DNA from 3 places in the Streptacidiphilus sp. MAP12-20 genome. Region 1 is predicted to be linked to each of the others. Evidence: riboswitches for the same ligand, from Rfam matches in the RefSeq annotation. Region 1 holds a riboswitch; each other region holds the start of a gene.
The links. A riboswitch is a leader RNA that binds a small molecule or an ion and turns the genes downstream of it on or off. The one in region 1 is predicted to bind cyclic di-AMP.
Positions count from the first base shown of each region.

Region 2: another riboswitch for cyclic di-AMP. It lies ahead of ABIA32_RS13140 (NlpC/P60 family protein); the one in region 1 lies ahead of ABIA32_RS14830 (family 16 glycosylhydrolase).
Region 3: another riboswitch for cyclic di-AMP. It lies ahead of ABIA32_RS32465 (NlpC/P60 family protein); the one in region 1 lies ahead of ABIA32_RS14830 (family 16 glycosylhydrolase).

Region 1 is NZ_JBGCCK010000009.1:200,306-207,318, reverse strand. It holds gene ABIA32_RS14845 (MarR family winged helix-turn-helix transcriptional regulator) at 1-50, opposite strand, end outside; gene ABIA32_RS14840 (MFS transporter) at 200-1,693, shown strand; gene ABIA32_RS14835 (TerC family protein) at 1,620-2,618, opposite strand; gene ABIA32_RS14830 (family 16 glycosylhydrolase) at 2,809-4,011, opposite strand; cyclic di-AMP (ydaO/yuaA leader) riboswitch at 4,010-4,196, opposite strand; gene ABIA32_RS14825 (TerD family protein) at 4,283-4,864, opposite strand; gene uvrB (excinuclease ABC subunit UvrB) at 5,001-7,013, opposite strand, start outside.
Region 2 is NZ_JBGCCK010000008.1:150,943-157,955, reverse strand. It holds gene ABIA32_RS13150 (hypothetical protein) at 1-1,236, opposite strand, end outside; gene ABIA32_RS13145 (C40 family peptidase) at 1,236-2,327, opposite strand; gene ABIA32_RS13140 (NlpC/P60 family protein) at 2,613-3,659, opposite strand; cyclic di-AMP (ydaO/yuaA leader) riboswitch at 3,670-3,827, opposite strand; gene ABIA32_RS13135 (NlpC/P60 family protein) at 4,128-5,165, opposite strand; gene ABIA32_RS13130 (NYN domain-containing protein) at 5,314-7,013, opposite strand, start outside.
Region 3 is NZ_JBGCCK010000039.1:16,061-23,073, forward strand. It holds gene ABIA32_RS32455 (SDR family oxidoreductase) at 1-177, shown strand, start outside; gene ABIA32_RS32460 (isoprenylcysteine carboxylmethyltransferase family protein) at 216-827, opposite strand; cyclic di-AMP (ydaO/yuaA leader) riboswitch at 1,078-1,227, shown strand; gene ABIA32_RS32465 (NlpC/P60 family protein) at 1,238-2,278, shown strand; gene ABIA32_RS32470 (protein phosphatase 2C domain-containing protein) at 2,480-3,229, opposite strand; gene ABIA32_RS32475 (hypothetical protein) at 3,347-3,760, shown strand; gene ABIA32_RS32480 (hypothetical protein) at 3,816-4,943, opposite strand; gene ABIA32_RS32485 (polysaccharide lyase) at 5,114-7,013, opposite strand, start outside.

The sequences.
Region 1 (7,013 bases):
GGCTGGTCGCGCCGAAGTGCGGCCATCGCCGCGTGCCGCCCGAGCAGCATCAACTCGCGTTCGATCTGCGGCAGCTCCTCGTGCACCGCACAGCCTCCCGTCTCGGTCCGGCAGCAGGGTATCGCCAGAACCCATCTATGTACGGTACACATACTGTGCACGATACATAGCTGTCCCGCCCCGCCTGCCAGGAGCGCCGATGACGAGCACACCCCCTCACCCCGTGACCGCCCCGCCCCGGCGCCCCGGCGGAGCGATCATCGGCGTCCTCGCCTGCGCCGGCATCGTCGTCTCGCTGATGCAGACGCTGATCGTCCCGCTGATCCCCAATCTGCCGCACCTGCTGCACAGCAGCGCCGCGAACACCTCCTGGGCCATCACCGCGACCCTGCTCGCCGCCGCAGTCGCCACGCCCGTGCTCGGGCGGCTCGGCGACATGTTCGGCAAGCGCCGCATGCTCGTGGCGAGTCTGCTCCTGCTGGTCGCCGGTTCGCTGGTGAGCGCGCTCGGCAGCTCGCTCGCTTCGATGATCGTCGGTCGCGCGCTGCAGGGCTGCGGCATGGCCGTCGTCCCGCTCGGGATCAGCGTGATGCGCGACGAGCTGCCACCCGAGAAGCTCGGCTCGGCGATGGCACTGATGAGCTCCTCACTCGGCATCGGCGGCGCGCTCGGACTGCCCGCGGCGGCGACCATCGCTCAGCACAGCGACTGGCACATGCTCTTCTGGACCTCCGGCGCTCTCGGCGCGGCCGTCGCGGTGCTGGTGGTCGCCGTCGTGCCCGAGTCACCGCTGCGCGCCGGAGGGAGCTTCGACGTGATCGGCGCGGCCGGTCTCTCGGCCGGCCTGCTCTGCCTGCTGCTCGGGATCTCCAAGGGCGGCGACTGGGGTTGGGGCAGCGGGACCACGCTCGGGATGTTCGCGGCGGCCGCCGCCGTACTGGCCGTCTGGGCCTGGTGGGAACTGCGGCGGCCCGCGCCGCTCGTGGACCTGCGCACGACGATGCGGCGTCAGGTGCTGCTCACCAACGTCGCCTCGATCGTGGTCGGCTTCGCGATGTACGCGATGTCGCTGATCGTGCCGCAACTGCTGGAGCTGCCGAAGGCGACCGGTTACGGGCTCGGCCGGTCCATGGTGGCGGCCGGTCTCGTCGTCGCCCCCTCCGGACTGGTCATGATGGCCGTCTCGCCGCTCTCGGCCCGGCTCTCGGCGGCGCGCGGCCCGAAGGCCTCGCTGCTCACCGGCGCGCTGGTGATCGCCCTCGGCTACGGCCTGGCGCTTCCGCTGATGCACCACGTCTGGGGCGTGCTGCTCTTCTCCAGCGTGATCGGGGCGGGCATCGCCTTCGCCTACGCGGCGATGCCCGCGCTGATCATGTCGGCGGTGCCGCCGTCCGAGACCGCCGCCGCCAACGGCCTCAACACCCTGATGCGCAGCATCGGCACCTCCACCTCCGCCGCCGTGATGGGCGTGGTGCTCTCGCACCTGACCATCCGGTTGGGACCGGTCACGCTGCCCTCCGCCCACGGCTTCCGGGTCGGCTTCGTGATCGGCGGCGGGGTGGCCCTGCTCGCCGCGCTGCTGACGCTCGCGATCCCGGGGCGGAAGCCCGCCTCGACCGTCACGGCAGCCGTCCCGCAGCCTGCTGCGCCTGCTGCGGAGTCTCCTGCCGACGCGAGGCCCGCAGCGACGTGATCGTCGTGACGGCCAGCACCACCACGATGAAGGCCAGCGAGAACGGGATGCCGATCTCCGGCGCCCAGTGCGCGCCGGCCTCGTGCAGGGCGTGCAGCAGCAGCTTCACGCCGATGAAGCCGAGGATCACCGAGAGCCCGTAGGAGAGGTGGACCAGCTTCTTGAGCAGGCCGCCGATCAGGAAGTAGAGCTGGCGCAGGCCCATCAGCGCGAAGGCGTTCGCGGTAAAGACGATGTACGGATCCTGCGTCAGCCCGAAGATCGCGGGGATCGAGTCCATCGCGAAGAGCACGTCCGTGCTGCCGATCGCCAGCATCACCACCAGCATCGGGGTGATCAGACGCTTGCCGTTCTCGACGACGAGCAGCTTGGTGCCCCGATACCCCTCGGTCGCCGGGAAGCGCCGCTCGACGGCCTTGAGGAAGCCATTCTCCTCGAACTCCTCGGCGGCGTCGTCGGCGTGATCGGCCCGCGCCTCCTTGATCAGCTTCCAGGCGGTCCAGATCAGGAAAGCGCCGAAGAGGAAGAAGATCCAGGAGAAGCTCGCGATGACGGCCGCACCCGCCGCGATGAAGATCGCCCGCAACACCAGGGCGATCAGCACGCCCACCGTGAGCACCCGCTGCTGATACGCGGGCGGGACGGCGAACTTCCCCATGATCAGCACGAAGACGAAGAGGTTGTCGACGCTGAGCGACTTCTCGGTGATGTACCCGGCGAAGAACTCCGCCGCCGGGCCGCCGCCCGAGTGCCACCAGAGGAAGCCGCCGAAGAGCAGCGCCAGCACGACCCAGACCACGGTCCAGAGACCGGCCTCGCGCAGCGAGACCTCATGGGGTTTGCGGCCGCCGATGAAGAAATCGGCGGCGATGAGTACGGCGAGTACGGCGATGGTGGTGGCCCACATGGCCACGGACGCGTCCATGAACGGCTGCTCCTCCGGCAGGCACAACTGTCTGCCGGAGGTCTCCTCCGCCCTGCCTGGCAGGGCCGACGCCACCGGGCGGTGCTGGGCACCGCCGTGTTGACGAGGACGTCGTTCTAGGGAGTACTCCCCTCCGCTTGCCTTGCCAGGCTAACAAGACAGCAAAGGGGAGGCAAAGGCCGAGAGATGCTCAGTGGTAGACGCGAATGTAGTCGGCCGAGAAGGTGATCGGCGTGCTGCCGCTGGGGGCCGCGTGGTACTGGCCGGCCGAGAGCGACAGGTTGAGGATCAGGTAGGCAGACCAGTTCGCGCCCACGCCGTTGCCGTCCGAGTAGACCTTGACTCCGTTGACGTACCAGTCGACCGAGTTGGCGCCGTACTTGGTGCCGATGGTGACCCACTGGCCCGGCTTCACCGCGTTCGCGTCGGTGAAGTAGTTCGAGCCGGAGGTGACGTGGTTGGTGAGCTCCAGCAGGTTCGGGTTGTCCGGGTGGTACTCGAAGGAGTCGATCTCACCGTTGCCGTTCTTCCACGTCCACAGGGCCGGCCAGGCGCCCACACCGGTGGGGAGCTTCATCCGGGCCTCGACGTAGTCGCCGGTCTTGACCTGGAAGCCCTCCTTGGAGCCCTCGGTCGTCAGCATGCCGGTCGTCCACGCCTGCTTGCCGTTCTCCAGCGTGTGCGAGCTGGGCTGGGCCGTGAAGGTGGCCACGCCGTTCGCGACGGTGACGTCGTTGGTGTCCAGCCAGTCGAGCTTGTTGTCGTTGGGGTTGTGGTTGCCGTACTGGTAGGAGGAGGAGCTGTCGCCGACCCAGCGCTGGCCCCAGTTGATCGGACCGTTGAACTCGTCGGACCAGATCGGGGTGGTGGAGGAGGCGACGCCGGCCGGGATCGCGCTGCCACCGCTCGGGGCGGGCACCGGAGTCGGCGTGGGCTTCGGCGTCGGCGTGGGGGTCGGCGTGGGCTTCGGGGCCGGGGTCGGGGTCGAGCTGGAGCCGATGGTCAGCGTCTTCGCGGTCAGGTTGTGCCAGCCGCTGGCGTCGAGGTAGGCGCCCATCATCGTGTAGTGGCCGGGGGCGAAGGTCCGCGTGCCCGCGTGGAAGGTCAGGCCGGAGGGGCAGATCCGCGCGTTGCTGCGCCACTGCGGGAAGTCCAGGTTGTTGCCGGCCGCGTCGCGGACGGCCACACCGAGGCTGCGCACGGTCACGCAGGAGGTCGCGCTGACCTTGACGGTCGCGGTGGCGGTCTTGCCGCTGACAGTGGCGGACAGGCCGGTCTCGCTGACGCGCGGGGTGCTCGCCTGGGCCTGCGGCACGAAAGCCGCGCCGAGAAGCAGGGCCGGCACGGCGCCGAACGTGAGTATGCGGGCAGGGGTCGACAGGGTGGGATGCATGGCGCCTCTCCGACGCCTGCGAGGTGAGCTGTCGGATTCGGGCCGTGAGAGTAGCCCGGCCGCGCGGACGCGGCTTCACCCCAAGCCTCGCGACATGGCGAGGCAGCGTGCACCTGGTTCCCCCGCTCCGGCCCGTGGTGTTCGTAGACCCGGCGGCGAGGGGCAGGATTCGGCGTCCCGACGCTGGGGTCCGTCGATGGGAGCGGACCTGCGCAGGTTAGGCAGATTGAATGACCGCAACCAAACATTCTCCCTACGATTGAGGGCTATCTCACAGGCTCTGCTCGATCACCGGAAGCATGTCCTGGAAGGTCCTCCCCTGCGCCGGCACGCCGATCGCGGCCATCTGCCAACCATCGTTCGCGTCCCGGTAGACCTTGGCCATGACCTGGCCGGTGTGGGCGCCGCCGCCGTCGAGCGTGTAGCGGGCCAGCTCCTGGCCCTTGATCTCGTCGACCAGGCGGCAGTGGGCCCGCTGGACCTCCTGGAAGCTCTGGCCGTTGTACGAGTTCACGGTGAAGACGATCTGGGTGATCTTCTTCGGAACCCGGTGCAGATCCACCATGATCGACTCGTCGTCCTCGCCGCCGCTGCCGCCGACCAGGTTGTCGCCGGTGTGGCGGACCGAGCCGTCGTTGCTGACCAGGTGCTGGAAGAAGACGACATCCGCCAGCGAGCCGCCCGCGTAGAGGACGGCCGAGGCGTCCAGATCGATCTCGCGGCGGCGCATCCCGAAGAGCCCGCGGCGGGGCGCGGCCTGCCACCCGAGGCCCATCCGGACCACCGTCAGCGAGCCGCCGCCCGCCGCCTTATCCAGGCTGACACTCTGCCCCTTGCTCAAGCTCACCGACATGGCTCGGCCCTCCCCGAATCGATCCGCGGCGTCGGCCGCCGCGGCCTCTCATCCCTAGGCTTGAACCTTACGACCTGGGGGTCGCGTGGGAACGGATCAGCACGGACCCGCCGGGGCCGATCAGCGGGCCATCCGGTCAGGCGATGCCCGCTTCGCGCATCTGGCGCAACTCCTTCTTGAGCTCGTTGACCTCGTCGCGCAGCCGGGCCGCGACTTCGAACTGCAGCTCAGCCGCAGCGGCGTGCATTCGGTCCGTCAGTTCGCCGATGAGATCGGCCAGCTCGGCCGCAGGCAGGCTCTTGGCACCCTTCTTGCCGGCCGCTGCCGCTGCCTTCGCGCCGAGGGCCGGGACCGGTGCCTTCTGGCCCTTGCCGCCGCCCGTGCCGGACTGGCGGTAGCCCGTGCTGAGCAGCTCGGCGGTGTCCATGTCCTCGCGGGCGAGGGAGTCGAGGATGTCGCCGATCTTCTTGCGCAGCGGCTGCGGGTCGATCCCGTGCTCGGCGTTGTAGGCCTGCTGGATCTCACGGCGGCGGTTGGTCTCGGAGATGGCGCGGTCCATCGCCGGGGTGATCCGGTCGGCGTACATGTGGACCTGGCCGGAGACGTTACGGGCGGCGCGGCCGATCGTCTGGATCAGCGAGGTGGGCGACCGGAGGAAGCCCTCCTTGTCGGCGTCGAGGATCGCGACGAGGGAGACCTCGGGCAGGTCGAGGCCCTCGCGCAGCAGGTTGATGCCGATCAGCACGTCGTAGTCGCCGGCGCGCAGCTGGCGCAGCAGTTCGATCCGGCGCAGCGTGTCGACATCGCTGTGCAGGTACCGGACCCGGATGCCGAGCTCCAGCATGTAGTCCGTCAGATCCTCGGACATCTTCTTGGTCAGCGTGGTGACCAGGACGCGCTCGTCCTTCTCGGTGCGCAGCCTGATCTCATGGATCAGATCGTCGATCTGGCCCTCCGTCGGCTTGACGACGACCTCGGGGTCGATCAGGCCGGTGGGCCGGATGATCTGCTCGACCTGGCCGTCGCCTCGGGAGAGCTCGTAGGCGCCGGGAGTGGCCGAGAGGTAGACCGTCTGGCCGATGCGCTCGACGAACTCCTCCCATTTCAGCGGGCGGTTGTCCATCGCCGAGGGCAGCCGGAAGCCGTGCTCGACGAGCGCGCGCTTGCGCGAGGCGTCGCCCTCGTACATCGCGCCGATCTGCGGCACGGTGACGTGGGACTCGTCGATGACCAGGAGGAAGTCCTCAGGGAAGAAGTCCATCAGGGTGTTCGGCGCGGTGCCCGGATCGCGGCCGTCGATGTGCCGGGAGTAGTTCTCGATGCCCGAGCAGGTGCCGATCTGCCGCATCATCTCGATGTCGTACGTCGTGCGCATGCGCAGCCGCTGGGCCTCCAGCAGCTTGCCCTGCTTCTCCATCGTGGCGAGCGTCGTCTCCAGCTCCGCCTCGATCCCGGTGATGGCGCGCTCCATCCGCTCCGCGCCGGCGACGTAATGCGAGGCGGGGAAGACGTGCAGCTGCTCGTCCTCGCTGATGACCTCGCCGGTCAGCGGGTGCAGCGTGCTCAGCGCCTCGATCTCGTCGCCGAACATCTCGATCCGGATGGCGAGCTCCTCGTAGACCGGGAAGATCTCGATCGTGTCGCCGCGGACTCGGAAGGTGCCGCGGGTGAAGGCGACGTCGTTGCGGTTGTACTGGATCTCGACGAAGCGGCGCAGCAGCGCGTCGCGGTCGATCTCGTCGCCGACCTTGAGCTGGACCATCCGGTCGACGTACTCCTGCGGCGTGCCGAGGCCGTAGATGCAGGAGACGGAGGCGACCACGATCACGTCGCGCCGGGTCAGCAGCGAGTTGGTGGCCGAGTGGCGCAGCCGCTCGACCTCCTCGTTGATCGAGGAGTCCTTCTCGATGTAGGTGTCCGTCTGCGCGATGTAGGCCTCGGGCTGGTAGTAGTCGTAGTACGAGACGAAGTACTCGACCGCGTTGTTCGGCAGCAGCTCGCGGAACTCGTTCGCCAGCTGGGCGGCGAGCGTCTTGTTCGGCGCCATCACGAGCGTGGGGCGCTGCAGCTTCTCGATCATCCACGCCGTCGTGGCGGACTTGCCCGTGCCGGTGGCGCCGAGCAGCACGACGTCCTTCTCGCCCGCGCG
Region 2 (7,013 bases), on a different contig from region 1:
GAGCGTCGCGCGCAGGGCCCGGTCCAGCACGGCGTCCTGGCCGTCGTGGCCGCCGTCCGCCGCAACCGCGGCGTAGAGGGCGACCAGCTTGTCCTGGCCGTGCCGCTCGACCACGCTGCGGCAGGCGAACCAGGCCTCCTGGTAGGCCTGTTGCAGGCCGGTCCCGGGCGCCCCGCCGTCGAACGCGGCGTCGGTCGGCAGGGCCGCGAGCAGCGTCGGCGCGGCGGCTCCCGCCTGGGCGACCACAGCGCCCAGCTCGGGGGTGATCTCTCGTGGGGTGCGGCCGGTGCCGAGGTAGCCGGTCCAGTCGGCGACGCCTTCAGAGAGCCAGCGCGGTGTCCACCGCTCGGTCTGCGTCCGGGTGGCGACGTGGGTGGTCTCGTGGGTGGTGACGACGCGGCGGCCGAGCGCGTTGAGGCCGTCCCAGGCGGCGGGATTGACCGTGATCCGTTCGGTGCGGCCGCGGTCGGCCGCGCCGAGCTCGCCGGTGGTCACCGCGGCGATGCTCGCGAAGCCGGCCGGGTCCGCGCCGAGCAGCGCCCCGAACTGGTCCGCGCTCTGCGGCACGATCAGTACCGTGCGCTGCCCCCAGCCGCTCCCCCACACCGCGCTGACGGCGGGCACCGCCTGGTCCGCCTCCGCACCGATCGCGGCGAGCACCGCCTGCTCGCGCAGCCCGAGCACGAGGCTGTACCGGCCGCGTACGACGCGGACCGGGCCGAGATCCCAGAGCTGCACGTCCGCGCCGGCGTGGTCGCCGTCGGCGGCGAGCAGCCAGTCGCCGTCCGGCTGCCGCTCGAAGGTCAGGTACTGGGTGGCGGTCACCGGCTGCTCGTCGAAGCCGGTGAGCCGGTATCCGAGCTCCACCTCGACCGCCACGCGTTCGCCCCCGCCGACGACGGCGGGCAGCGGGTAGGCGTCCAGGGCGGCGACGCGGTAGCTCCACTGCGCCAGAGGCACCTGCGTGAGATTGGCCACCAGCTGGTACTGACGCCGCCTCAGCTCCGCCGCGCCGGGTGTCGGCACGACGGTCGCGGCCAGCGCCCGTGCGTCGCGGGCCAGGACGGCGGCCGCCCGGCGTCCGAGGGTGCGGGTCACCCCGGCGAGGCGCTGCTCGCGCCGGTCCTCCCCGGCGTCGGCCCAGGCCTGCCAGGCCGTGGTGCCGCCCCCGCCGAACACCGCCAGGCTCGCGGCGTAACCCAGCACCCGGCGACGGCTCGGACCGGAGCCCGGCATCAGACGCGGACCACCGCGACGGCGGGCATGTCGCGGACGCTCTCGTAGCGGACCCGGGCGCCGGGGTACGGAGCGTGGATGATCATGCCGTTCCCGGCATACATGCCGACATGGTGCATATCACCGTAGTAGATCACAAGATCCCCCGGACGAGCCTGGGACAGCGGCACGCGCCGCCCCGCGAAGGCCTGCTCCTGCGAGGTCCGCGGCAGCGCCACTCCGCCGTGCCGCCAGGCCCAGTACATCAGACCGGAGCAGTCGAAGGCGCCGGGGCCCGTCGCTCCGTAGACATAAGGCAGCCCCACCGCGCTGCGTGCGGCCGCCAGGGCCAGCATCGCGCGCGCGCTCGCCGGCCCCTCGCCGATCGGCAACGGCGTCCCCGCCGCCTGCGCGGCCAGCTGCGCGGCGGCGTCCTCCTGCTGCTGCAGCTGGTCGCGCTGACCGGCCGTCAGCGAGCCGAGCAGCGCCCGAGCCCGGCCAAGCCGACGTTGCGCCTCGGCCTTGCCGGTCGCGATCGACCGCCGCAGCTGCTCCAGCTCGGCGTACTGATCCAGGGCCTCCGCCCGGCCCTGCTCCAGCTCTCGCTCGTAGGAGCGGAGCCGACCGAGCTCCGCCGCCGTGCTCGCGTCCGCCTGGTCCAGGGAGGCGGCGCGGCTGAGGTACTCCTCCGGGTGGGCGCTGAACATCAGCTGCACCACCGGGTCCATCCCGCCGCCGCGCTGGTACTCGGCGCTCGCCAGCGCGCCGAGCCGCGCGGCGACGGCGTTGGCCCGCTGCTGCTCCTCGGCGAGCTGCTGCTGGAGCAGGGCGGCCCGGCGCAGCAGCGCGGCCTCCTGCTCCTGCGCGCTGTCGGCCCGCTGGCCCGCCGCCTCGGCCTGCGCGTAGAGCGCGTCGACCTGCCGCCGCACGTCCTCGGGGCTCCCCGGCCCCCCGCTCGAACCTGCGCCCGCACCACTGCCGCCGGACGGCCCCGGCAGCGCGTCGGCCCCGCCGGGAGCCGACAGCATCGCGGCCGTCGCCGCTGCGACCGTGATCGCCGCTCGGGACAGCACGGACGGGCCGACCGGTTTTCCTCGTCGATGGGACGCCACCTGCTCGCTCTCCGCTCCTCGGGGACGACGACCGACCGCAGACGCTAGCGAGTGGGACAGAAGCAGTCCAAGCTCCCAGAGCCTGAAAAATGGCAGCGAATCCCGCCCAAACGAACGAATCAGCAGGTCGCAGCGGAGCGGGGGGCCCGAACCGGGGCCGACACGCCTCGAAGGGACTCACCGCCGCACGCCCGTCCGAGTGAACGGCTGGACCAGGAACGGAGCAGCAACACGAGAGCCCGCCGTCGACAGGTCGACGGCGGGCTCTCGCGGAAGAGCGCGTGCTCAGATGTGGCGCATCGCGTAGACGGAGCCGATCCAGCTCATCTGCTCGAACTTGACGACGGTTCCGGTGTGCGGTGCGTGCAGCACCATGCCGTTGCCGGCGTACATGCCGACGTGCGAGTTGCCGTTGAAGAAGACCAGGTCGCCCACCTGCAGGTCGGCCTCGGAGGCCACCGGGGTGCCGGAGTTGATCTGGTCGTAGGTGCTGCGGCCGATGGAGACGCCGGCCTGGGCGTAGGCCCACTCCATGAGACCGGAACAGTCGAACTCGTTCGGGCCGGTGGCGCCCCAGACGTAGTTGTCGCCGAGACGCGTCTGCGCGGCGGCGAAGGCGGCGGCCTCGACGCTGTTGCCCGCCTTGGCGCTGCCGAGGTTGGGCCGACCGGTCGAGCCCGTGCCGCGGCTGGCGGCGGTGCTGCCCTGGTTGCCGGCGGCGGCGAGAGCGGCCTTCTGGGCGGCGGTCATCGAGTCGAGCAGCGACTGCGCCGCAGCGATCTTCTTCTGGACCTCGGCCTTGTTGGCGGCCAGCTGCTTGTTGGTGGCCTCGATCTGCTGGAGCGTCTGCTCCGCCGTGGCCTTCTCCGAGTCGAGCGTGTGCTGCTCGCTCTGGAGCGCCTTGATCTCGGTCGCCTGGTTGTCCGTGATCTGACCGAGCGAGGACGCCTGGTTCAGGTACTGGTCCGGCGTCGACGAGAGAAGCAACTGCACGGTCGGGTCGACGGAGCCGTTGGCGTACTGGGCGTTCGCGACCTGGCCCAGGGCGTCCATCTTGGTGTTCACGGCCGCCTGGGAGCGCGCGATCTGGTCCTGCAGCGTGTTGACCGCGGCCTGCTGGGTCTTCAGCTGGGCCTGGGCCGCGTCGTACTTCTGGATCGCCTGGTCGGACTCGGTGTTCAGCTGCTGGAGCTGAGCCCTGAGCTGGTCCGTGGTCGGCTTCGGCGCGGCCTGCGCGCTCTGCGCGGACACCGCGACAGCGGTGGCGGCGGCGGCCGTCAGCACGGATATGCGCGCACGACTGGGGGACTTGGGACGACGATGGGACGCCACGAAGGCGAGCTCCTTCTTCCTACGTCCGCCTACCGGGTGAGCTGACGGGTTCGGGCCAGGAAGTCGGCCCTACGACGCCTCACGGACCCGGGATCGCACCGGGCCGTCCTGGCGTCGATTCACCCCGGGGGAATTGGTTCCCCGGCTCCGACTCGACGGCTTCCCCAGTACGGGCTCCGCACGTCTCCGTGGTCGGCCCTGCCGCTTCGTCGAACTCGACGGTAACCTCCGCTGCCGCCCGGGTTGGGCGAACGACCGCACGGTGGTTCAGGCCATGACCCTAGTAACCCAACCGTGATCGGTTCAAATCCTTGTCAGTAAAAACTCTCATCACTTTCGACGACTCGTCAGCTCATGGACGCTCTGTAGTCACAACATGACCGGACGCCGACGACATGGTGGTCAAATCGGTCATTCGCGCACCAGGAGTCACTTGCGTGTGAGCTGACTCACAGAGCCGTCGGCGTGTCAGATCCGACGGATCGCCACAATGCCGCCGAAGTAGGACATCGGCTGCACCGTGACGTCGTAGCCGTACTGCGGGGCGTTGAGCAGCATCCCGTTGCCGGCGTAGAGGCCGACGTGCGCGCCGCTCTCCATCACGATGATGTCACCGGGCTTCGCGTCCGCCAGGCTCGGCACGTAACTGCCCACCGACTCATCCGCGTAGGAGGAGTGCGGCAGCGAGACGCCCGCCTGGGCGTAGGCCCACATCACCATGCCCGAGCAGTCCATGCCTGCCGGGGTGGAGCCGCCCCACAGGTAGGGCGTCCTGCCTATGCGGCTCATCGCCGCCTCCATCGCCGTACGCGCGGCCGCGGATATGCCACTGAGGTCGATGTGTCCGCTGTAGCTGCCGCCGGAGGGGGTCGAGCCGTAGCCGCCACCACCGGTGACGGCCGCGCGCTGGGTCGGGGTGAGCGCGTCGAGGACCGACTGCGCGTGCTTGAGCTTGGCCAGCGCCTGCGTCTTCTGCGTGCTCATCTGCTGAAGCAGCGTCTGCTCCTGCGCGAGCTCGGCGGCGGCCTGGGCCTTCTCCCGGTTGAGCGTGGCCTGCTGGGCGACCAGCTGCTCCAGCGAACCGGTCTGGCTGGCGGTGAGCTCGCTCTCGGCCCCGGCCTTCTGCAGGAAGGTGCTCGGGTCGCTGGAGAGCATCAGCTGCACCGTCGGGTCGACCGCGCCCGTGGCGTACTGGGCGTTGGCGATCTGGCCGAGGTTGGCCAGCTCGTTGTTGACCTGCGCCTGCTGCCGGGCGATCTCGTCCTGAAGGATCGCCACCCGCGCCTGCAGCGCCTGCTGCTGGGTGTGCGCGTTGTTGTACTTCTCGGTGATGCCGGAGGCGGCCTTCTGGTCCGCGTCGACCTGCGCCTGCGCGTCCTTTGTCGAGATCGCCGGGGCCGCCTGGGCGGCGGTCTGGGCCGAGAGGGCCACGACGGTCGCCGCAGCTGCGGTCAGCACGGAGACGCGGGCACGGCTGGCCTGGCGAAGACGGCGGTGAGAAGCCACGACGAATGCAATCCCTTCACACGCGGAAACGCCCGCATGCACGAAGAGAGAACACGAGTACGGACGTTGAGAGCTGAGGATAGTGAGCCACGGGGCCTGTTGTCTCCCCCGGCAGCCCTCTCTCTTAACAAAGCCTCAAGATCGCAGCTCAGGATCGGATCAGGCGCCGCAGAAGCATCGTGGACGGAACGGGCCTTGCGCCCGATTTGCGTACTCCATCGGCGACTTCGCGGTCCGTGGAGACCACCACGACCGGCCGGCCCTCCGGCTCGGCGCGCACGAGTCGGCGGATCAGCTCGTCGGCCGTCTCGCCGGTCCGGCTGAACAGCACCCGGACCCCGCGCGGCGGCGGCGCCATCGGGATCGGCCCGTCCAGATCCTGCCCGTCGAACACACAGGTCACCTCGGCGCCGGTCTGCACCGCCAGCAGACCCAGACCACGCAGGAGTTGCTGCCGCTGCCGGTCCAGCGGCATGTCCGGCCAGCCGGTCTTGGTCACGTTGTAGCCGTCGACCACCAGGTGCACCTGCGGCAGCTGCAGCAACTGCTCCAGCAGCGCCGGGTCGTCGCCCTCGATCGCGCGACGCGCGACGTCGTGCGGGGAGGCGGCGACCGGGGAGACGGCCTCGACCGAATCGGCCGGACGCCCGCTGAGCGGCGCGAGCCCGAGCTCGCGCTGGAGCCCTTGTGCGCCCTGCACCACGGTGTCGAGCAGCAGCCGCAGCCGGATCTCCTCCGCGGAGCGGCCCTCCCGCGCGGCGCGGCGGGACGCCTCCAGCGCCGCCTCCAACTCGCCGACGCGGTGCTTGAGTCGGCGCACCTCACTGTCCTGCGCGCCGCGTTCCGTTGCCCCGGTGGCGCGCAGCGCCTCCAGCTCGACGGTGGCCTTGCGGGTCGCCGCCTCGGCGCGCTTGGTGTCGGCGGCGAGCGAACGCAGCTGACGGCGGAGGCTGTCCCCCTCCTTCTTGGCGGACTCCAGCTCGGCCTTGGCCCGCTCGGCGTCCGTCCGCGCGGCGGCGCGCAGCTCGGCGAGCTCGCCCTGGAGCTTCTCGGCCAGCCGGGCCGACTCGGCGGCGTGGCCCTCGTGCTCGGCCCGCTCGACGACTTCGCCGACCTCGCCGACGATCCGGGCCCAGCCGGCCGTCCGCAGCAGGTATGCGGCGGCGGCGACGTCCTGCGGGTCGGCGGCGGCGGGCACGGTCCCCGCCTCCAGCGCGGCCACCAGATCGGGCTGCCCCTGGCGCACACGCTCCGCGATCCGCGAGCGGAAGCCGGGCTCGGTCTCCAGCGCGGCGGCGATGGCGGTGGCCCCGCGCTTGACCCTGGCCTCGCGGGTGAACTTCACGTACGGGCGCAGCCTGGCCGGCAACTCGGCGGGCGTGAGCGCGCCCAGACCGTCCGCGGCGATCCCGACGACCCGCTTGCGCACGCCTTCCGGAAGCGGCCGCTCCAACGCCTCGGCGGCAGCGGACGCGGGCGCGGCCTCGCTCGCGGCGGAGTCGGGGGATTCGGGGGCCGGAGAGTCAGGTGCCTGCGGTGGCACGGGAGGTGCCGGCGATGCGGGAGGCGCAGGTGTCCCCGGCGCCTGCGGCGGCGCGGGCTCTGCAGTAGCAGGGAGGGCCGCGTCGGGCGCCGCGGAGTCCGAGGCCGCGGATTCCGGAGGCGCAGGTGGCCCCGGGACCTGCGGCGGCGCGGGCTGGGCGGCAGCAGGAGGGAGGGTCGGTTCGGGCGCCGCGAGTTCGCCGCCCAGGTCGGGCCCATGCTCCTGAAGCAGCGATTCCTGGGCGTCCGGCGGAAGCGGAGGCATCGGCGGCTCGGGCAGGGCCGCAGCAGGCAGGGCCGCGTCGG
Region 3 (7,013 bases), on a different contig from region 1:
GGCGTCCACGCCTACGCGGAGCGGTCGGGCGTCGACGAGGAGGAGTTCGTCCGCCGACTCGGCCCGGTCCTCTCGCCGGCTGCGATCGGCGCCGCCATCGCGACCCTGGCCACCGACCCCGCCCTTGAGGCCGGCGCCTACCAGCCCACGGCGGAGGGGCTGAAGAAGCTGGACTGACGGGGCGTCCGTCCGTCCGTTCCCGGGGCGGCCGGGCGCTACCGCCGCCGCGAGGTGAACGGCAGCAGCGCCGGAACCCGGCGGCGGTAGGCGGCGTACTGCTCGCCGAACTCCGCCGCCATCAGCCGGTCCTCGACGCGCACCCGGTGCAGCAGCCACGGCACGCTGACGGCGGCGATCAGCACCCAGACGCCGAAGCCGTCGGCGAGCATGCCGCCGAGCACGACGCCGAGGAAGCCCGTGTAGATGGGATGCCGGACATAGCCATAGGGGCCGTTGGTCCGCAGTTCGTGCCGCTCCTGCACCAGCGGCACGCTCGCCCACATGGTGCCGAGCACCCACCTCGCCCAGACCAGCAGAGCCGTCGACGCCACGACGACCACGACGCCGACCACGGCGAGCAGCGGCTGCCAGTACTCCAGATGCCGCCAGAACGGCCCCCGCCCGCCGCCGCTCAGCGCGAGGACCACGCCCACCCCCGCGATCAGGCCCAGCCGCGCGGGCAGCGACCCGCGCACGCCCGCCAGCCAACGGCGCAGCCCGCCCGACTTTCGCGCCCCGAAGTACAGCGCGCCCACGAGCCACGTCACCGCGAACACCGCCAGGCAACCCGCCACCACGTCACGCACCGCTGTCTCCATCGCGCTCATGCCCCCAGGCTCGCTGAGCGCGCTTCCTCGGTCCACCACCCTGGGGTGGACGGCGCGGTGGACGGCTGGGTGGAGAGGGTGTCCGATTGGCGTGGTCCGGTAGGAATTCGGTCAGGATCTGACCCATCAGATATTGCTATGGTCACGATCGGACAACTAGGGTCGGGGCCGAACCGTTGCGACGTCGATCGCCCGAAGGCCGGGCGACCGCGACGGAACCGCCGAGTCTGACGAGGCGGCAGGGCCGACCCCGGCCGGGCCGCTGAATCGGAGCCGGGGAACCATTTTCCTCGGGGTGAATCGGCATCAGGTCGGTCGAAGTGGGGCCGTGAGATGTCGTAGGGCCAACTTCCGGCCCGAACCCGTCAGCTCACCCGGTAGGCGGACGTAGGAAGAAGGAGTCCGCCCGAGTGGCGTCCCACCGCCGTCCCGCCGCGCCGAGCCGCAACCGCGCCCGGATATCCATGATCACCGCTGTCGCCGCGACCGGGGTCGCCCTCACCACGCAGTCCTCCAGCGCCGCGCCCACCCCGACGACGGGGCAGTTGAAGGCCCAGCTGGACCAGCTCAACAACCAGGCCGACAAGGCGGTCCAGGCCTACGACCAGGTGCAGGAGCGGGCGCAGGGGCTGGAGCAGAAGGCCGCGCTGCTGCAGGACCAGATTTCCCGGCACCAGGCGAAGGTGAACGAGCTCATCGCGTCGGTCAGCTCGATCGCGCAGTCGCAGTACGAGAACGGCTCCGTCGACCCGACGGTGCAGCTGATGCTCACCGCCGACCCCGGCCAGTACCTGGACAAGGCGTCCGCGATGGACCAGGTGACGGGCAGCCAGCTCGCGCAGCTCGACGCCCTGCGGTCCGAGGAGCAGACACTCTCCAAGGAGAAGGCCCAGGCGGAGGCGGCCCTCCAGGCACTGGACGCCACCACCCGCGAGGCCGCCGCCGCGAAGGCCGCCGCGGACGAGAAGGTCAAGAAGACCCAACAACTGCTCAACTCGCTGACCGCGCGGCAGCTCTCCGCGGTGACGGGCGGCGGTGGCGGGATCAGCGGCGGCCACGGCTACGGGTCGACGGCGAACCTCGGCAACGCCCAGCCGGGCGACTCGATCGAGGCAGCCGCGTTCCGTGCCGCGCAGTCCCGGATCGGCGACCCGTACCTGAGGGGCGCGACCGGCCCGCACGAGTTCGACTGCTCCGGCCTGATGATGTGGTCCTACGCCCAGGCCGGCTACCAGCTCGGCCGCACCACCTGGGACCAGGTCAACTACGGCACGCCGGTGACCTCCACGGCGAACCTCCAGGTGGGCGACCTGGTCTTCTTCAACGGCGGCGAGCACGTCGGCATGTACGCGGGCAACGGCATCATCCTGCACGCCCCGCACACCGGCGCGTACGTGCGCTACGAGCCGATGGCGCAGATCGGTTCGATCTACGCGATGCGGCACATCTAGCGGTGCACGCGCTGTAGTTGCACGTCCAGGGGCGCGAGGCTCTGCTCGATTGACTGCGTGCGCGAGAAACCACCGTGTGCGGATGGCCCTGCTCGTTCGGCCTGCCACGTTGGTGGGTGGGTGGGTGGCTTGTCGCGCAGGCAGTTCATCGAGCAGAGCCTCGCGCCCCTGGAGTTGCCTCCACCTGAGGCCCGCACGGGTTCAGCGCCGGGCGAGGAGGACCGTCGCGTCGTCGTGGCGTTTGCCGCGGAACGAGCCGTCCGGCATCGCGAGTTCGGCCTTGCGGACGGCGGCGAGCGCGTGGGCGGGTCCGTCGGTGGTGAGGGCGTCGAGGAGTTCGGTCCAGGTCCAGCCGTAGCGTTCGACCAGACGGCTGACGCCGTCCGTCATCGCCGCCACCTCCCGGACGGTGGCCAGCGGGAAGGAGGCGGTCACGGCCTGCTCCGCCGCCTCCGGGCGGGTGGAGGCGACCCAGAACCCGCCGGGGGCGTTGCGAAGCGCGCTCACCGACTCGCGGTCGTAGGCGGGCAGGCGGTCGATCCTGTTGTCCTCGATCAGTTCCACCCGGCCGTCGGCGCTGCGCACGACGATGGGGGAGTCCGCCAGGACCAGGCAGTCCAGCCGGTCCGCGACGGCGTCCGCGCGGAACAGGGCGACCGTCGCGGACGGGCTGTCGCGGTTCTCCAGGTCGCATTCGGGGTGCAGATCCCGCGTGCGCAGGATGGCCTGCCGCAGGATCTCCGGGAGCGGCTCGCCCGGATGCGTCAGCAGGAACTGCGCGAGTTGCGCGCCGAGACGGGCGACGAACCACGGCACGTCGTGGACGCAGCCGGTCGGCAGGCCGCTGGGCGTCGCGCCGTCGAGGACGGCGGCGAATCCCGGCCCGGCCAGCACGAAGTCCTCGTTGGCGGCGGCGTCCGGGCTCGGCTCGCAGACGTAGCTGATCTCCACGGTGGGTCCTCGGGCCTTCCTTGTCGGGGTGGCGGGCGGCGAACCCGCATATGCGATCTTCTCCGATCATGCCGCGAGTGGCCCCGGGGACACGGGAGGCTTCTCTACGCTCGTGCCATGGATGGCGAGTACCGGGACGAGTCGACCGGGTCGGCGACGGGCCCGACGATGGGGCCGAGGAGGCTGGCTCCACCGGCCGCGGCCGCGCTGCTGCGGCTGGCGGCGCGCGTGGAGCGCGATCTGCTGACGGCGGGGCTGAACGCCAAGCCCTACGAGGTCACGCCCTCGGCCCTGGCCGGTGTCGAGGTGGAGGTCGACGCCTTCGACGACGCGGTGGGCGGCGTCTGGCTGCACTGGCGCACCCACCCGGAGGTCGGTGCGGACTCCCCGGCGGGCACCTCGGTCCGGCTGGTGATGGCGGAGGCACTGGTCCGCACGCTCGCCGCGCTCGGCTACGGCAGCGAGCACAGCCAGGACAGCCTCCGCCCCTACGCAGTCCGCGTCCTCACCGCCCCCGCAGCGGCCACGTGATCAGGCGGGGCCGTCCGCCGGAGACTTCACGGCGGCGGCCCCGCCTGTCGTGTCGTCAGTTCTGGCGCAGCGCCGGCATCGGAATCGGAATGCCGTAGGTCGTCGCGCCCACGCCGACTCCGCCCTGGCAGGTGTTCGGCGGGTCGGTGGTGACACCGCGGGTGGAGGGCATCTCGGCCGCCCAGAACATGTAGCCGAGCAGGCCGGGCGTCGTACCGGCACCGGCCGGGGCCGCGCTCTGGAGCCAGCTGCCGGTGGAGTTCTGCAGCGATGTGGAGAAGTTGGTGCACTCCGGCCGGACCGAGGAGCCCTCGGCGATGTAGAGGCTGCCGGTGAACTTGGCCGGTGCCAGCGGGGGGATCGGCGGGCTGTAGGTGGACTTGCCGGTCAGGTGCTCCTGCCAGTTGGACTCGGCGGTGGTCGTCGACGGCTGCTTGCTGGGCACCATCGCGTTGGCGTAGTCCAGCACGGGGTTGCTGGTGGTGAGCCAATGCGCCGTCGCGTACTGGTCCAGGCCGACGAGCCAGCGGTCGCCCGCGGCGACGTCGATGGTCAGCCGGGCCGTCGGATCGGCGCCGGTGGCATCGTAGGGGTGGGCGGCCCGGTAGGCGGTGATGAAGGACTGAAGTCCCGTCAGGTTCGGGCTGGAGCTGTTCTCGTAGTCGATCTCCATGCCGACGCCCAGCTGCGTGGCGACCGCGGCCGCCTTCTGGCCGAGCAGCGTGGGGTTCTGGGCCAGCGCGGTGTCCCAGTCGCCGGCGTAGGTGATGCCGCCGATGGAGAGCATGACGCGGATGCCGTGGCTGGTGAAGTAGTTGACCACCGCCTGGTTCATCCCGTTCGGCACGCCGTTGGTGTCGCCGCTGTCGGTGGTGCCGTTGAGCAGCCGCAACGGGTTGACGAAGCTGAGGATGACCAGGTTGACGGAGGGACGGCCGTCACCGCGGTCGATGAGCCAGTGGTTCTTCTGGTCGAAGTCCGTCATGTCCCGGACGGTCGCCCAGGTACAGGCGTCGTTGCTGCAGTGCCAGGCCCCGTAGACCTGGATCGGGTTTGTCGCGGCGGCCGCGACGGCCCGAGTGGCAGCGGCTCTCGGCGCGGCCTGACCGGCGTCGGCGCCGCCCAGCGCGGCCGCGACGAGGGCCAGCATTCCGGCGGTGAACAGGGTGGAGGTTCTGCCCATGTGCATGCGCATCCATCGCCTCCCGGCGAAGAGGGCTCAATAGGTCGCCCCAAGATTCGCGAGCTGTTCAGGGCCTGTCAATGGTCCGTACCAATTCCGAGGCCGGGGAGGCCGGGCAGGAGGGCCGGATCATCGGCCCTCCTGCCCTGATCAGTGCTCCGTCGAACGGGTCAGCTCTGCGGCCCGCCGACGTTGGCGTAGGCGTCCCAGTCGTAGAGGAAGCCCTTGGCGTTCGGGCCGTCGGCCGACGGGTTGCCGTGGTCGTCGACCAGGATCGACGGCTGGTTGAGGGCCACGGAGATGTAGCCGTGGTCCAGCTTGTACTTCAGATCGAGGGTGGCGATGTGGAACTGGCTCTCCGTACTGGCGCTGGACAGAGTGAAGTTGCCCAGTGCCATCATGGCGACCCGGCTGCCGGTGACGTTCATCCAGCCCTCGAAGGTGTACAGGGCGGAGCTGCGCAGCCCGCTCGAATCGGTCGAGTTGAACTCGTGACCCATGCAGCACTGTCCGTCGTACGGGCTGGTGGTGCCGTCGGCGATGTGTGCGGTCTGGACGGTGCTCTGCGCCGTCTTGTCGAAGGTGTTGCCGGCGAGCACGCTCCACAGGCCCATCAGGTCGCTGGAGTGGTGCCCCTGGTAGACGAACGGGACGGCGATCGCGGAGTTCGCCGCCGACCCGGCGGTGGCGAAGCAGCCGCCCGCGTTGGTCAGGCCTGCCGCGTTCAGCTGGGAGGCGACGGTGGCGTCGTTGAAGCCGGCCAGCATTGAGTCCCAGGTGGTCGCGCCGAAGTACTGGATCACCGCGATCTCGGTGTCCACGCCTCCGTCCCGGTAGTTGGGGTTGTTGGTCTTGGAGAAGTTGCCGAAGCCGCAGATGCCGGAGGGGAAGGTGTTGGCGTCGTTGTAGGTGTAGTTGCTGCCGTAGCCCATGGCCGCCTCCAGCAGGCTGACCTTGTTCTGCTCGGCCGAGGAGAGCTCACTCCACGCGGAGCTGTTCTTCAGTAGCAGCAGCGCCTGCGCGATCGGGGCCTGACCCCACATCTCCAGGCCGCCGTCCGCGTCCGGCTCGTGGCCGCCCGCGATCATGCTGCGGACCTGGGCCAGCAGGGCACTGTCCACGGTGACGCCGTTGCTCGCCTTGCTGCCGGGGGCCTCCTTGTCCACCAGGGCGAGGTAGTAGACCACCTTGGACTCGTTGATGTCGGCCGGGTTGGTGCCCGGACGCGGTACCGCGGAGGTCGGCGCGGCCCAGGCGAAGAGCGGGGCCGCCACGGCGCTGTCGATCAGCGACTGCGTGAAGGCCGGGCCGCCGCCGGAGGAGCTCGTCGTGCCGGTCACCGAGGCGCTGTGCGCGGACTCGACGCCGACGCCGTCCACGGCGGTGACGGTATAGGTGTGCGCGCTGCCGGCGGTGAGGCCGGTGATGGTCGCCGCCGTGGTGGTGGGACTGGCCACGACGGTGCTGCCCTCGTAGACCCGGTAGGAGGCGGCGAGGTCGCTGTTGTTTGTCTCGGTCCAGCTCAGGCTGATGCAGGAGCTGGTCGTGCCGGTGATGGTCAGTCCGGTGGGGGTGGCCGGGGCGGTGGTGCAGCCCGTGGTCGTGCCGGTGGCCGAGGTGCTCTTCGCGGACTGCAGACCCGCGGCGTCGACCGCGGTGACGGTGTAGCTATGGGTGGCGCAGGCGGCGAGACCGCTGACGGTGGCCGTGGTGCCGGTCGCGGTGGTGACCAGTGTGCTGCCTTCGTAGATGTCGTAGGAGACGGCCGGGTCGCTGTTGTTCGTCTCGGTCCAGCCGAGGCTGATGCCCGAGCTCGTGGCGCCGGTGACGGTCACGGCGGTGGGCGCCGCGGGCGAGCCGGGACCGCCGCCGCTGCCCTGGCCGTTGACGGTGACGTTGGTGGGCGCGAGGTAGCCGGCGCTGCCGTAGTCGCCGCTGAACTGGAAGGTCTGGCTGCCACCGGCCGGGATCGTCGCGTCCGTGCTGGTGTCGGTCAGCGTGTAGTAGCCGCCGCTGGAGGTGGAGGTCGCCCCGGACGAGCTCTCGATGTTCTCGCTCGGGTCCAGGCTG